Cytobacillus luteolus: one gene and its partner. The protein of the gene in region 1 interacts with the protein of each later gene in a pairwise test. Links are inferred from orthologs where the notes say so. Each region holds a gene or a part of one and is shown on either strand. Other genes may lie near its edges.

Region 1 (7,830 bases):
TAAGGTAAAACTGATTAACGAACAGGTTAGTCGTTTACACTTAACAAACGTTAAGACTTTTGCCATGGATAGTAGGAAGGTAGAAGCTCAATTTGAAAGAGAATCTTTTGATCGGATTTTAGTTGATGCACCATGTTCAGGGTTTGGTGTAATTAGAAGAAAGCCTGATATAAAATTTGCTAAAAAGGAAACCGATATTGAAAAACTGGCATCTATTCAGTTATCCATTTTGCAAGCTGTTTCACCCCTTCTAAAGAAAGGTGGTATACTTGTCTATAGTACTTGTACAATTGACAAAGAAGAAAATACAGAGATTATTGATAAGTTTCTTTCTGAAAATCCAGATTTTGAGAAGGATTGTAAATTAAACGATAGACTCCCTACTAGAGTTCACCCATATGTTAAGGATGGTCAATTGCAGATATATCCTCAATATTTTGAAACGGACGGATTCTATATTGCAAGTCTAAGAAAGCAGGTGTAACGTTCATGGAAGACGTTAAGACATCCCAGAAAAACGTAATTGAAAATAATAATACAAAGAAGTCGATATATTCTCTTATGTTAGAGGATATGCAAATATGGTTAGGAGAAATAGGTGAGAAGCCTTTTAGAGCAACTCAAATATTTGAATGGTTGTATTCTAAACGAGTAACATCCTTTGAAGAGATGACAAATCTATCAAAGAATCTTCGTGAAAATTTGGATAAATACTTTACCATAACAACCTTAAAAACAATCATTCAACAAACATCTTCTGATGGAACAATGAAATTTTTATTCGAGCTTCATGATGGCTACTCAATTGAAACAGTATTAATGAGACATCAATATGGGAATTCTGTTTGTGTAACGACTCAGGTAGGTTGTCGCATTGGTTGTACTTTCTGTGCATCAACCCTTGGTGGGTTAAAAAGAAATCTTGAAGCGGGTGAAATTGTAGCTCAGGTCGTTAAGGTTCAACAGGCTATAGATGAACTAGAACAAAGAGTAAGTCATGTTGTTATTATGGGTATTGGCGAACCTTTTGATAATTATGATGAGATGTTATCCTTCTTAAAGATTATCAACCATGATAAGGGCTTAAATATTGGAGCGAGGCATATTACTGTATCAACTAGTGGCATTATCCCGAAAATTTATAAGTTTGCAGATGAAAATCTTCAAATTAATTTCGCCATTTCCTTGCACGCTCCAAATACTGAAATTAGAAGCCGTCTAATGCCTATTAATAAAGCATACAAGTTACCAGACTTAATGGATGCAGTACAATACTACATCGAAAAAACAGGAAGACGAATTAGCTTTGAATATGGCTTATTCGGTGGGGTTAATGATCAAGTTGAACATGCTGAAGAGTTAGCTCAATTACTTAAAGGCGTAAAATGTCATGTCAACTTAATACCTGTAAACTATGTACCAGAACGTGACTACGTACGCACACCCAAAGAACAAATTTTTGCTTTTGAAAAAGTATTAAAGAAACGTGGCATAAACGTTACAATCAGACGTGAACAAGGCCATGACATAGACGCTGCATGTGGGCAGCTGCGCGCAAAGGAGCGTAAAGAGGAGACGAGGTGACTTAAGTGAAATCGTTTTTTTTAACAGATCGGGGAAAAGTCAGACAACATAACGAAGATAGTTGTGGCGTTTTTACAAATAAGGATGGTGATTTACTAGCTATTGTCGCGGATGGCATGGGAGGCCACCGTGCAGGTGATGTAGCTAGTCAAATGACCATCTCAACCCTTAAGGAACTATGGGAGGAATCTAGTACAATTGATTCTCCAGAAATTGCAGAGCAATGGTTACAACAACATATCCTTCATGTTAATACCATCCTCTTTAATCACTCACAAATGAATAGTGAATGCCAAGGGATGGGGACAACCTTTGTAGGAGCAATCTGTACTCCTAAATTTTCAACAATTGGTCATATAGGTGATAGTCGTTGTTATATTTTGAATGAAACTGGTTTTAAGCAAATAACTGATGATCATTCACTAGTGGGTGAGCTAGTAAGATTAGGCCAAATTTCAAAGGAAGATGCTGAGTATCATCCTAGAAAAAATGTAGTTTTACGTGCATTAGGTACTGAAGTAAGTGTTGAGATGGACAAGAAGACGATTATCTTAGAAGATGATGACTATCTATTATTGTGTTCAGATGGACTATCTAATAAAGTACCGGATGAAGTGATGAAAGATATATTACTTCAATCAGAATCCTTAGATAAAAAAGCAGAAACACTTATTTCTTTAGCAAACGAGAACGGTGGGGAAGACAATATTACCTTAGTGATTGTTCAGTACTCGTCTGAAAGTGAAGTAGGTGAATAATATGCTTATCGGTAGACGGTTAAGTGGACGATATAAAATACTTCAGGTTATCGGTGGGGGAGGAATGGCCAACGTCTATCTAGCAAGGGATGTCATCCTTGAGAGGGATGTTGCCATTAAAATTCTACGTTTAGATTTTTCAAATGATGAAGAATTCATTAAAAGATTTAGACGTGAAGCACATGCTGCTACAAGTCTTGCCCATCCTAACATTGTTAGTATATACGATGTAGGAGAAGAGGATGATATTTATTACATCGTAATGGAATATGTGGCCGGTCAAACATTAAAGCAGTACATACAGCAACATGCACCTTTACACCCTAGAGAAGTAATAAATATTATGGAACAGTTGACCTCCGCTATTTCACATGCCCATCACAACAGAATTGTTCATCGAGATATCAAACCACAAAATATCTTAATTGATCATGATGGAACGGTAAAAGTAACAGATTTTGGAATTGCTGTAGCCTTTAGTTCAACAACTATTACTCAAACAAATTCTGTTCTCGGTTCAGTTCATTATTTATCCCCAGAACAGGCAAGAGGTGGAATGGCAACGAGTAAATCCGATTTATATTCTCTAGGTATTGTAATGTTTGAGTTACTTACAGGAAGAGTACCATTTTCAGGTGAATCAGCCGTGTCAATAGCACTTAAACATCTTCAAACTGAAACGCCATCACCAAAAAGGTGGAACCAGGCGATTCCTCAGAGCATTGAAAATATTATCTTGAAGGCAACGGCAAAGGATCCTTTTTACCGTTATACATCTGCAGAGGAAATGGAAGAGGATATACTATCGGCACTTGAGCCTAATAGATTAAATGAGCCTAAATTTATGATTCCTGAAGATGGGGAAGAAATTACTAAGGCTATTCCGATAATAACGGATCAACATTTTTCACACAAAGATGATACGATCGTACGTAAACCAGAAAGTCAAACTCAGGTAATTAAGGATGTCGAGAAACCTAAGAAAAGAAATAAAGTTGCCTTGTTTATTATAACGACTTTCTTAGTTTTAATAGCAGCAGGTGTTGCAGCAATAACCATTATCCCATCGTTAATGTTACCAAAGGACATAGACGTTCCGGACGTAGTGAATCTGCCCTATGATGAGGCAGAGGAAATCCTTAAAGCTGCTGGCTTTAAAATTGGTGAACCGATAAAACAGATTCATGAGGAAATTGAAGAAGGTTTTGTTATCAGGACAAATCCAGGTGCAAATGAGACTGTGAAAGAGGGACAAACTGTTACAATCTATGAAAGTACTGGAAAAGAAAAAGAAGAGTTTGAAGACTACACTGGAAAACTTTTTGAAGATATTTTACTTGTATTAAAGGATTATAAAAGTGTTTCTCCTAATTATATTTACGATGAGAGTGAACCGGGTACCATTTTGGGTCAATCGATTTCAAAAGGTGAACTAGTCATACCAAGTGAAACGGAAGTTGTTTTTGAAGTTAGTCAAGGCCCTCAGCCGATCGTTTTAGAGGATTTAACAGGTTGGAATCAAAAATCAGTTAACTCCTATATTGCTAATAATGAACTTAGAGAAGTTCCTAAACAGGAATACAATGACACAGTTCCTGAAGGAAGTGTAATTTCCCACACACCTCCAGCTGGTTCCAAGCTCAAAAAAGGAGATAAAATTGAAATTATTTATTCTCTTGGAGCGGAAGAAAAATTGCCTAAGACTGTTATTGAAACGATTGAAATTCCATACGAACCAGCAATTGAAGGTGAAGTTTTAAATGTTAAAATTTATGTCGAAGATGCTGAACATTCAATTACAGAGCTTTATTTACCTCCATTTGATATTGTTTCACAGACCAGTAGGGATATTGAATTTGTAATAGCACCAGGTAAAAAGGCTAGATATTTAATTCATATTAACGATAAGTTTTTTGATGGTGGAGAGATTCCTTACCCAGAAGAAGAGTAAGGAATAACAAGGAGTGAAAATATGCCAGAAGGCAAAATCATTAAGGCGCTAAGCGGATTTTATTATGTGCTAGATGAAAATGATCAAATTACACAGTGCCGAGGTAGGGGTGTTTTTAGGAAAAATAAAATAACCCCGCTTGTAGGTGATCATGTAGTATTTCAGGCAGAAAATGAAACAGATGGATATATTTTAGAAGTCCTGGAGCGAAAAAATGAGCTAATTAGACCACCAATAGCAAATGTAGACCAAGCTATTCTCGTTTTTTCTGCAGTTGAACCAGATTTTTCAACCGTGCTTCTCGATCGCTTCTTAGTGTTAATAGAAGCCAATGATATTGAACCTATTATTTGTATTAGTAAGATGGATTTAACGAACCAAAAAGTTAAACAACAAATAGAAAAAAGCGCAAAGGATTATGAAGCAATTGGTTATAAAGTAATTTTAACCTCTACTATAGAAGACCTAGGAGTAGAGGACCTTCTTCCTTTGGTACAAAATCAAATTTCTGTATTTGCAGGGCAATCAGGAGTTGGTAAATCCTCACTGCTTAATGTTTTGCGTCCAGATCTAGAATTAAAAACAGATGATATTTCGGCCCATTTAGGCAGAGGAAAACACACTACAAGACATGTTGAGTTAATAAAAGTTGGTTCTGGACTTGTCGCCGATACCCCAGGTTTTAGTTCCCTTGAGTTCAATGAGATAGAGTCAGATGAGTTGTCTTATTGTTTTCCGGAAATTTATAAAGCGGGTTCAGATTGTAAATTTAGAGGGTGTTCACATACTTCCGAGCCGAAATGCGCAGTAATAGCACTGGTTGAACAAGGCGATATTAAGGATTATCGTTATGAGCATTATATTAGCTTCCTAGAAGAAATAAAAGATAGAAAGCCGAGGTACTAACATTATGGTAAAGATTGCCCCCTCCATTTTGTCAGCAGATTTTGCAAAGTTAGGGCAAGAAATAAAAGATGTTGAGCGTGGAGGTGCAGACTACATTCATATTGACGTAATGGACGGACACTTTGTACCTAACATTACAATCGGTCCCTTAATTGTGAATGCGGTTAGACCTATCACCCAGCTCCCGTTAGATGTTCATCTAATGATTGAAAACCCTGACCAGTACATTGCAGATTTTGCAAAAGCAGGTGCAGACCATATAACAGTTCACGTAGAAGCTTGCAAACATCTTCATCGTACAATTCAACTGATAAAAGACCAAGGTATAAAAGCAGGGGTAGTATTAAATCCAGCAACACCTGTTGACACGATTAAACATGTGCTTCCTGAACTTGATATGGTACTGCTCATGACAGTTAATCCGGGCTTTGGTGGCCAAAAGTTTATTTCATCAGTTTTACCCAAAATAAAAGAGCTTTCAGAAATGATTTCGACCCTTGGACTACCCATTGAAATTGAAGTAGATGGTGGTGTAAACGAAGAAACGGCCAAACTGTGTATCGAAGCTGGAGCAAACGTTCTAGTAGCAGGCTCAGCTGTCTTTAACCAAGAAGATCGAGCAAAAGCAATCTCAAAATTAAGATAAAAATTAGCCTTTCCTATTCCTGATAACAAGGTAGGAAAGGCTTTTCTTTTGAGATTAAATCCTTTTTTATGAAAAAAAGTCATATTATAACGTGTAACAAACTATGTATTAAGTAACGAACTTATTATTTTTATAGGGTACTTATTTATTTTAAAGAGGCATATTATTTTGATAAGACATTTTAAAACGAGATTTTTTATTCAAGCACGAGGTACTCTTTTGAAAGAAATGAATATACTTATAGTGACTCATGTTAATTAAAAATGAATCCAAGAAAAAGAAAAAGAAAAGAACGGGAACTTGTGTTGAGGAGGGAAACTATGAAATTTTATACGATTAAGCTACCAAGGTTTCTAGGGGGCATCGTTCGCGCAATGCTAGGGTCGATAAAAAAAGGATAAATAAAAAAGCACCGGTATAGGTGCTTTCTTCTCGAGGACAGTATTTATTGTCCTCATTTTATTTGCATTTTTTTCTTAATTATACGCGCTCAACTTTACCAGATTTAAGTGCTCTAGCTGAAACGTATACACGTTTAGGTTTGCCATCTACTAAAATACGTACTTTTTGAAGGTTCGCACCCCATGTACGTTTTGAAGCGTTCATCGCATGAGAACGTGCATTACCAGAACGAGTTTTCTTACCCGTAACTACACATTTACGTGCCATATTATTTCCCTCCTTACCACCAAAAAACTAACCGTTTTTATACAACTAGTCATGAAAATACTTTATTAATTTATCATAAGTACAACTATAATGCAATACAAAGGTTTCAAGAAAATAACCTTGACATATAAAATTATGTTTTCTGTATAATAATAAACATAAGGAAACAATAAAATAATACAATTGCTTTCAAAATATGCTTTCTTATAGTAAAATGGCTTTAGCCAAGATGAACAATTCCAAAGGGGGAACTGACATGTCGATCGAATTAAAAACGAAATTCGGACAAATTGATATATCGAACGAAGTGATCGCTACGATTGCTGGTGGAGCTGCTGTTGATTGTTACGGAATCGTTGGTATGGCATCAAAGAATCAAATCCGAGACGGAATTTCAGAAATACTTAGAAAAGAGAATTTCACACGTGGAGTTCTTATTCGTCAAGAAAATGAAGAAGTACATATTGATATGTATATAATCGTAAGCTATGGTACAAAGATTTCTGAAGTGGCTCATAATGTTCAAACAAAGGTTAAGTACACACTTGATCAAACCGTTGGACTTGCTGTAGATTCAGTAAATATTTTCGTACAAGGAGTTCGTGTAACGAACCCGTAAAGAGGAGGAAAAGTTTGTGTCGATTACAAAGTTAGACGGAAAACGTTTTGCAGAAATGATATTGGCTGGTGCTAGTCACTTATCAAATAACGCAAAAATGGTTGATGCCTTAAACGTTTTTCCAGTACCAGATGGTGACACCGGTACTAATATGAATTTGTCTATGACATCTGGTGCAAAAGAAGTGAAAAGCAATGTTTCAGATCATATTGGGAAAGTAGGCGTTGCGCTGTCTAAAGGATTGCTGATGGGTGCAAGAGGAAATTCCGGTGTAATACTTTCTCAAATTTTTAGAGGCTTTTCTAAGTCTATTGAAAAGCTAGATAGCATTAGCTCTGTTGAATTTGCAAATGCAATGGAAGCTGGTGTTGAAACGGCGTACAAAGCAGTTATGAAGCCTGTAGAGGGTACAATCTTAACTGTTGCAAAAGATTCTGCAAAACGTGCTGTAGCGGAATCAAAAAAGCAACCTGATATTACGTTGTTAATGGAAAGTGTGGTTAAAGAGGCAAAAGCTTCTTTAAATCGAACTCCAGATTTGTTACCTGTTCTAAAGGAAGTTGGAGTTGTCGATAGTGGTGGGCAAGGTCTTGTTCTTGTATATGAAGGATTCTTAGCTGTCTTAAAAGGTGAGAAGCTACCAGGAGCTCCTATGGCAATGCCATCATTATCTGAACTAGTAAGCGCGGAACACCAT
Region 2 (7,657 bases), on another replicon or contig:
CGAGGTATGAAAGTTTGTGAGAAGCAGAACGAAGTATTAGGGTCGATATTGGCCAGCGAGCACTTACCAGAACCAGGGAGTTTGGCATCTGAAGTAACAAACTCCACAACTCCGCCCTTTTCAGATAAACTAATGCTTTTTCACGTTGTTTCTCTTATATCTGTTGCGTTAGGTTACTATGGAGCTGCAGTTTCAGTGTGTCAAAGGAGAGACTTATCAGCTCATTTTTTGAGACTGATGGCTGAAATTGGACAGTATGCTGAAGATGGAGCAAATCTACTTATAAAAAATGGTTGGTTGGAGCAGCCTCCAACAGTTACAGATCGTGAATCATTAGCAACTAGAAAGTAGCCCTGCCATATTTGGTAGGGCTATTACTAATTTTATTCTACTGCTTTTAATACAGCAATTACTTTTATATAAAAAGCATTTATGACTGACTCTTAAAATACCACTTATAAAAGAATCGTAATAGAGCTAATGTAGCAAAAATACTACCCCATGAGATATACCATGTCCAGTTTATATATTCAATTAGGTCTGTATATTTCTCTACAATAATTTCTGGAATTACTATTCCTGTCGTTAAAGCGGCAGTATAAAAAAACTGTTTCCATTTAGTTGAAGATGCAGGATAGTACAGATTATAAAAGATACCAATCACGGGAAAAACAAAGAATTCAAACGTAAAACTCGTTTCGTTAACTGAAGCTAAGAACCTTTTTGGATACTCAATTAAATCGTATTCAACAACAAGAATCCCTAAAAACCATGATACGAAAATCATAAATAAAAAGGATATACTTGCTTTACGATAATAATACTTAGGAATAAAAAACACGGAAATGGCTGTTATCATCCAAACATAGTGTTCAATAAACGACTCTATACTCATATAACATCATGCCTTTTTAACGATTTAGTAAATGGCTCTCCTTTTAACATCCACATAATATATTTTCTACAAAGCATAAGTTCAAATAGAAAATTGATTGCACTTGTCTGGGGTTTTGCCTCCATTAAATCAGTTGTTCTCCCTATAATAAATAAGAATAAAATAATTCCGCCTACAGTATAAAGATAATGAAGTGCCTGCCTAATCTTCCCTCCATTTTCTGGATACCATCGTTGAAACAAAACTGCAGCTGTTGGAAAAACGATATATTCAGAAGAAAAATTAATTTTAGTTGCCTCTGGAAATTCACGAATCGGAGCAGATAACACACCAAACTTCGTCATAACGATACTAAACAACCACGTTAACATTTGAAAAAACAAAAAGACGGCAATCATTTCTCTTACTCGGTCACGTGGAACAGCAAAGTATAAGATTAATGGAAATATAACCCAGATGGCTAAAATAACAGTAAAATCAATCGACATATTTCACCATCCTTTTTTTGTTAGTATACTTTGTTGAAGCATAAATATACTTCGAATAGCGAAATGCTTTTAGGCTTAGATAAATAAGAAAACGCCCCTACCATTTATTAGTAGGAACGCTCTGCACGAAATTAGTTACATCTTGAATTAGTTGATCAACATCTTGATAACCACTATCTATTTGAAGCATTCTCTTTATTATTTTTAGACTCTTTGGTCTTAATGAGAGCTCTTCCATCCAGCTTCTTTCCTTCGCCTTATCTTCATAGCTTGAATAAAGCAAAAATAGCACAAAATGACCTAAGCCGTAAATATCTGAACGAAAAGCAATTTCACGAAACAACCTTACCTCTTCTGCTTCAATAAATGCTTGTTCGGATGCATGTTGTATATAACCTGCCAACCCAAAATCAATTATTACAATCTCATTTTCTCTAAGTAGGATGTTTGGAATTCGTAAATCTCGATGAACAATTCCTTTTTCATGGATCATTTTTACAACTCGAAGGACCTGTAATAGCACCTCAAAGGACTCTCGTTCATTAAAGGTCTTACCTTCTTCAAATATTAATTGCTCAAAGTTTTTCGCCTTTATCCATTCCATAACAAGAAAATGCCTTTTTCCTTCTTGGAATCGTTCATAGCAGACAGGAATCGATGAATGTTGGAACAAACCTAGGATGGCTTCCTCTTTTTCAAATGTCGCTAACCCTGTTCGATACTTTCGCTTACGAAGCTGCTTAACAATTACTTCTTGACCTATTTCCATATCAAGGGCTATATATACTAGACCATATCCACCCTTGCCTAAAAAGCGGTCAATTCGATACCTTTCTTTTAACACAGTACCTTTAGGTAAGGTTCTTTCAAGTAAATCAACAATGAACATATTACTTCTTAACTACTAAACGAGCTAAATTTATATTTGCCTTTTTTCTTATAGTAATGGTTACCGTATTTTGAAGGATGACCAAAGTGCTTCATTTTTTTATAATCGCTGCTAGAGTACTTATGGTGCTTGTTTTTGTGTAATTGTTGTTTTAAAAACATCTTTAACAGTTTCTTTAACATAAAACTCCCCCATTCTTAAACCTTAATTAGTTTCATTTATGTTACTTACATTGTAGATATGCTAATGAAAACAAAGCTTTTTTAAACTATGTGTTGATTTTCGTTACAGGACACTCGCTTTCCGCGGGGCGGGCGGTGAGCCTCCTCGGAGCACAGCTCCTGTGGGGTCTCACCTGTCCCGCTACTCCCGCAGGAGTCTCGTGTCCTTCCACTACAACCAACACTACTAGTTAATAAACACTGTCTCATAACTGCGCCAAAAAAAAAAACGCTTCTACCCATACTACCTGGTAAAAGCGTTTTACATCATACCTTTACCAAAGCAATTGGCAAAGGTCTCGCTTACAACAAAATGTTGCCAACAAAGCCGAGGAATGTTTTTCCTGAAATGACGACTTTATTGTGATTGCTACTCCCCTTTGAATGTAATCTCATTATATCGTAAAAAAGAGAACAACATCAACTTATTTTAATGAGACTTATTCCTCCAAATTAAATGCGATATCTCACATCATGAAATATCGCCACTGTCTTTTTTATTGATATAACTTTACGATTTCCTGAAGCTTTAAAGCTAACCCTAGCTTACCTTCAACCTTTAAGCCACCTGTCATAAAGGCCATCGTCGTATTTAGGTCGTCCTTTAAAAGTTTCGAGAAGTTCTTTTCATTTAGAAAAAGTGTTACCTCTGCCTCATGTGGTGTTCCTTCTACTACTTCAACACGTCCACTAGTTAGAACAATTTGTAGAGGCCCGCTTTCTTCTAAATTCACTTGATATACTCTGTCTTTTTCATTTTCGATATGTTCCGGATTTGTATTCATTTTTTCAACTAATGATTGTAATTCATCTCTTACTGACATCGAATCACCCTACCTAATCCTTATGTATTTATTATTCTACTAGACTATTCTAGAAAAATATAACATACTATTTTAACGGATTCAAAAGTTTTTTCGAAAAATTCGTTTTTTTGAGATAACTCTTCGTTAGGATGGTTAGTATTAGTATCATTCCAAGTAATCCAGAACCCACTGGATACAGAAATGGGAAAAAATACGTTGGATAAGCATGCAAAATATCAGAATAATAACCCATTGCCAATCGATTAGTTCCTGAAAAGTTAATAAGGTTTACAGCAAGTAAATCTTCAGAACGATTTTGAAACTGAATTTTCTTCTCACGCCACTTACCACTTGCTTCATTGATATAAAAGATCCGCCATTCACGTTGTTCCATTGGGACTTCATCATCCGAAACCCTTTGAACGATGGCTATACTATTTTCACCGGTTTGGTGGTCTTTTACTTTTAGAATATCAATCCAGGAAAAGTAGCGACTTCCGCGATCACGATTGGAAAGCCAAATCTCTGATGGTGTCGAAATTTCTTCTCCATTTAGAACAAATTGTATAGTAACAATATCACCTGGGGGTACTTTTTCATTCTTGTCCCATGGTGTAAGTGGAGCCTTTTTCCCTGTATTTTGTTCAACCAATCCTATATGTTGACTACCTATTGTAATCTCAGGTGTATCTATTATCGAGGGCCAGCCATCTTTTGCATATGAATGTTGTAATTCATAGCGATCATTTATCTTTTCTTCAAGAATCACTTCCCTAATCATATCAATTAAAGGCTTTGCAGAAGCTATAAGCAAGAGTAATCCTAGTAATAGCCGCACTCCATTTTTATTCATCTATGCATCTCCTTAGTAAAATACGGTATAATCTTTTATTACAATACCACCGTATGTAAAATTTTACTAATACTAGATTTCTAGGTCTTTATCATTTATAATCAAATTAGGAGTGTGTTTATTTGAATGTTAAGTCTTTTTTCAGGTGAGGTGTATTCACCTGAATTTTTTTTGCAATTAAATAAACAACTCCTTTATCTAAACCACTTTACTTTTATTTAAAATCATCCGTATCAAAATACGAATTTGCCCCCGATATAATAATGGTATAATTAATTTAAACATACATAATTTTGGAAAAAAAGCTACACTCTCATAAGGGAGTGTAGCTTTTGTTTTTAGTAAGGATTCACATAAGCCGGTAACGACTCATTCAGTGAACGAAACGTATAACCTTTTTGTGCAAAGTAGTTTAATAGGGTAGGTAAATGTTCTACCGTTTCTATATGCTCATGAAGGAGAATAACGACTGGCTTGTCACTTGATAATTTTTCATATTGCGTAATTACTTCATCAATATATCTTCCATCACGATACTGCCAATCACGGCTATCAATCGTCCAATCCCACAAAATAAATCCTGCATCCCTCACCGCTTGTTTGTACTCTGGCACCATGTATGGGGAACTACCAAAAGGTGCTCTTATTAAGTTGGATGAAATTCCGGTTAATTCATAAAGATAATCTTGGCCCTCCATCATTTCCTCGACAACTGAAGAAGCTGAACGATAAATGATTTCTTTGTTATGACTAACACCATGATGGCCAATTGTATGGTTCATTGCTACTTCTCTCACTTTGTCTGGAAACTCAATCATATTTGGGACAAGATAAAAAAATGTAGCCTTGGCATCATAGTCAGCAAGGATTTGTAAAATCTGTTCTGTTTGTTTACTTGGTCCATCATCGAAAGTTAGGTATACAACCTTCTCATCTACATGTTTAATAGGCTCACTATCAATCTCTTCAACAATTTCATCTACGATATCTATGGTAATCCAATCAATAGGAACAGTAAATGGTGTTCTCTCAATTGGAGCTTTTATTATATGAAACCCTGCTGGTGCTTGCACAATCGGTTGCTCTTTGCACCCCGCTAGAACAAGTACTATCATTAATAGTATAAGTGAGAATATCTTATGTTTCACAGTCTATCCCCTTTCAGTTCAATACTATAATTATACTTTTTTCGGGATGGAATGGGGTATTTTTTTTTGATACCCAAAATTTGCTAGAAAAGTGTTAGTATTCAAAGGTGGGTATACCCTAAGAGGTCGAATGGCCCGATTTATCGCGAGTTTAGCCCGATTATTCACGGATTTAGCCCGATTTATGTTTAGTTTTGATCTATCATCGTGTAGTTTGGATGGAAAAAGTTGAGTTTGGCCTGATTAATCAGGGATATGAGACGAAATAGTATAAGTATTTCAATTGGTGGTATTATGTAATAGTCTTACTTATTGGGGGTTTATTTTGAATATGATTGTAAGCATTTTAAATAAGATAACTAAAACACAATTCTTCTTATACATCGTATTACTACTTTTATTTATTGGCTCCATTCTTTTTGTTAACCACAATTACTCATACTACGACCGACCAATAGCAGAGATTATTAATACAGAACTAATAGAAACAACTGAAATCATTGATCATTTCGATAATGAGGATCATCTATTCACACAAACATTAATAGCAGTGCTAAAAAATGGTGAAGAAAAAGGGAACCTAATTCATTTAACAAATCAGTTTTCAACTTCTAAGGCCTATGACCATGAATTTAAGGTTGGGCACAAACTGTTTGTATCAATTAACGATAAAGTAAATACAGAATTAACTGGATCTATAGAAGATGTTAAACGCGATACATATGTATTACTTGTTGCATGGATTTTCATCTTTATTTTAATTATCGTTGGGAAAAAGCAAGGATTACTTTCCATTATAAGTTTGGCTGTAAATGCTGTTTTATTGTGGTATGCATTGGATATATACATCAATAACTCTGGAATGAATCTCGTATTGATATGTAGTGTAAGTGCAATATTGTTTACCGTCATTTCACTATTACTCGTTAACGGCGTTAATGAAAAAACCTATGCAGCTATTTTGGCAACTCTGATAGGCACATTTAGTTCACTGTTAATTGCTTATCTGGTTATTTTATTTACAGCTGAGAGTGGACTGCGATATGAAGAGATGCAATTTTCTACCCGTCCTTACCACATGTTGTTTATGGCTGGATTACTTGTAGGATCTTTAGGAGCCGTTATGGATGTTGCCATTACCATGTCTTCTTCTATTTTTGGGTTGTATGAAAAGAATAACAACATATCCCTACAAGCACTAAAAAAGTCTGGTATGGAAATCGGAAAAGACATCATGGGTACGATGACAAATATTTTGTTTTTTGTCTATATTAGTGGCTCAATTCCACTTATACTTCTTTATTTAAAAAATGACTCACAGTTTGGCTTTACACTTTCAATGACTCTTTCATTAGAATTGGCACGCGCTCTCGCTGGTGGTATTGGTATTGTATTAACGATCCCAATAGGTCTATACACGACTCTATTTTTCGTGCAAAGAAAGAGGGGTAGAGAATGAATACCTTAATTTTGTTATCAGCCATTTTATTTATTTTAATGACCTTAATTGGTGGAAAAAAAGGGGTACGATCCTTTTTAGCAATATTCTTCAATTTTTCTGTGCTTATCGTTATCATTTTCATCATGAATGACCCAGATGTTAATCTGATTATCTTAACCTTAGTTGCATGCACAATTATAAGCTGTATTAATCTTTTTTATATAAATGGATTTAACAGTAAAACAAAGACTGCCTTTATCTCTACAATTATCACCACTAGCATATTACTTTTTTTCATTGTCATTATCACCGAGAAGGCAATGATTCAAGGATTTGGAGAAGAAGAAATTACAGAACTTAGTATGTTTTCCCTTTATATTGGAATAGATTTTGTGAAAATTGCTTCCTCCGTTATTATCATGAGCACAATAGGTGCAATTACGGATACAGCCATTGCTATTTCATCACCAATGCGTGAGATACATTACCATCATCCATTGATTAGCAGAAAAGATTTATTCGCTTCAGGACTAAGCATTGGAAGGGATATTCTCGGAACGAGTACCAACACATTATTTTTCGCCTTCTTTGGTGGGTACTTAGGATTACTAATCTGGTTTAAGATTTTAAGTTATTCTCTAGGTGAAATTGTGAATTCAAAAATATTTAGTGCAGAGATGATCACCATCCTTTGTGCTGGAATCGCGGTAACGATGGTTATACCAATTACTTCTTGGATAACTGCATTTTTCTTAGTGGGTGAACAGAAAAGAAAAACATTCAAATAGTATAGTATAAGGAAAACCGGCTGGATTTACCTATCCAAGCCGGCTTTTAATGTGACTATTATTTAAGCTTTACTTCCCATTGCTCGTCAACCTTAACATAACGAGTCACAGATACTAAATGAAGTGTA

What was found.
Region 2: the proteins of pknB (region 1) and J2Z26_RS03795 interact in binary tests that used the Bacillus subtilis proteins (3 or more experiments, as listed by UniProt). The link is inferred for Cytobacillus luteolus from one-to-one orthologs.

What each region holds. Positions count from the first base shown.
Region 1 is NZ_JAGGKM010000002.1:375,714-383,543, reverse strand. Bases 1,871-4,818 are described here. They hold pknB (Stk1 family PASTA domain-containing Ser/Thr kinase), read left to right. Parts: upstream 1,871-2,343; coding sequence 2,344-4,293; downstream 4,294-4,818. Other genes in these bases: rsgA (ribosome small subunit-dependent GTPase A), read left to right, coding at 4,315-4,818; J2Z26_RS06735 (Stp1/IreP family PP2C-type Ser/Thr phosphatase), read left to right, coding at 1,871-2,342. Outside these bases: 16S rRNA (cytosine(967)-C(5))-methyltransferase RsmB, read left to right, coding at 1-484; dual-specificity RNA methyltransferase RlmN, read left to right, coding at 490-1,584; more of J2Z26_RS06735, read left to right, coding at 1,590-1,870; more of rsgA, read left to right, coding at 4,819-5,199; rpe (ribulose-phosphate 3-epimerase), read left to right, coding at 5,204-5,845; stage V sporulation protein SpoVM, read left to right, coding at 6,166-6,246; rpmB (50S ribosomal protein L28), read right to left, coding at 6,326-6,514; J2Z26_RS06705 (Asp23/Gls24 family envelope stress response protein), read left to right, coding at 6,771-7,133; J2Z26_RS06700 (DAK2 domain-containing protein), read left to right, coding at 7,150-7,830. UniProt on the Bacillus subtilis protein: Protein kinase that is responsible for triggering spore germination in response to muropeptides, signaling bacteria to exit dormancy.
Region 2 is NZ_JAGGKM010000001.1:729,009-736,665, reverse strand. Bases 377-3,151 are described here. They hold J2Z26_RS03795 (serine/threonine protein kinase), read right to left. Parts: upstream 2,273-3,151; coding sequence 1,481-2,272; downstream 377-1,480. Other genes in these bases: J2Z26_RS03785 (SCP2 sterol-binding domain-containing protein), read right to left, coding at 2,991-3,151; J2Z26_RS03790 (hypothetical protein), read right to left, coding at 2,281-2,454; J2Z26_RS03800 (CBO0543 family protein), read right to left, coding at 892-1,383; J2Z26_RS03805 (CBO0543 family protein), read right to left, coding at 431-895. Outside these bases: J2Z26_RS03810 (DUF3231 family protein), read left to right, coding at 1-351; more of J2Z26_RS03785, read right to left, coding at 3,152-3,317; J2Z26_RS03780 (hypothetical protein), read right to left, coding at 3,385-4,152; J2Z26_RS03775 (polysaccharide deacetylase family protein), read right to left, coding at 4,491-5,300; J2Z26_RS03770 (YibE/F family protein), read left to right, coding at 5,632-6,759; J2Z26_RS03765 (YibE/F family protein), read left to right, coding at 6,756-7,529; J2Z26_RS03760 (DUF4179 domain-containing protein), read right to left, coding at 7,588-7,657.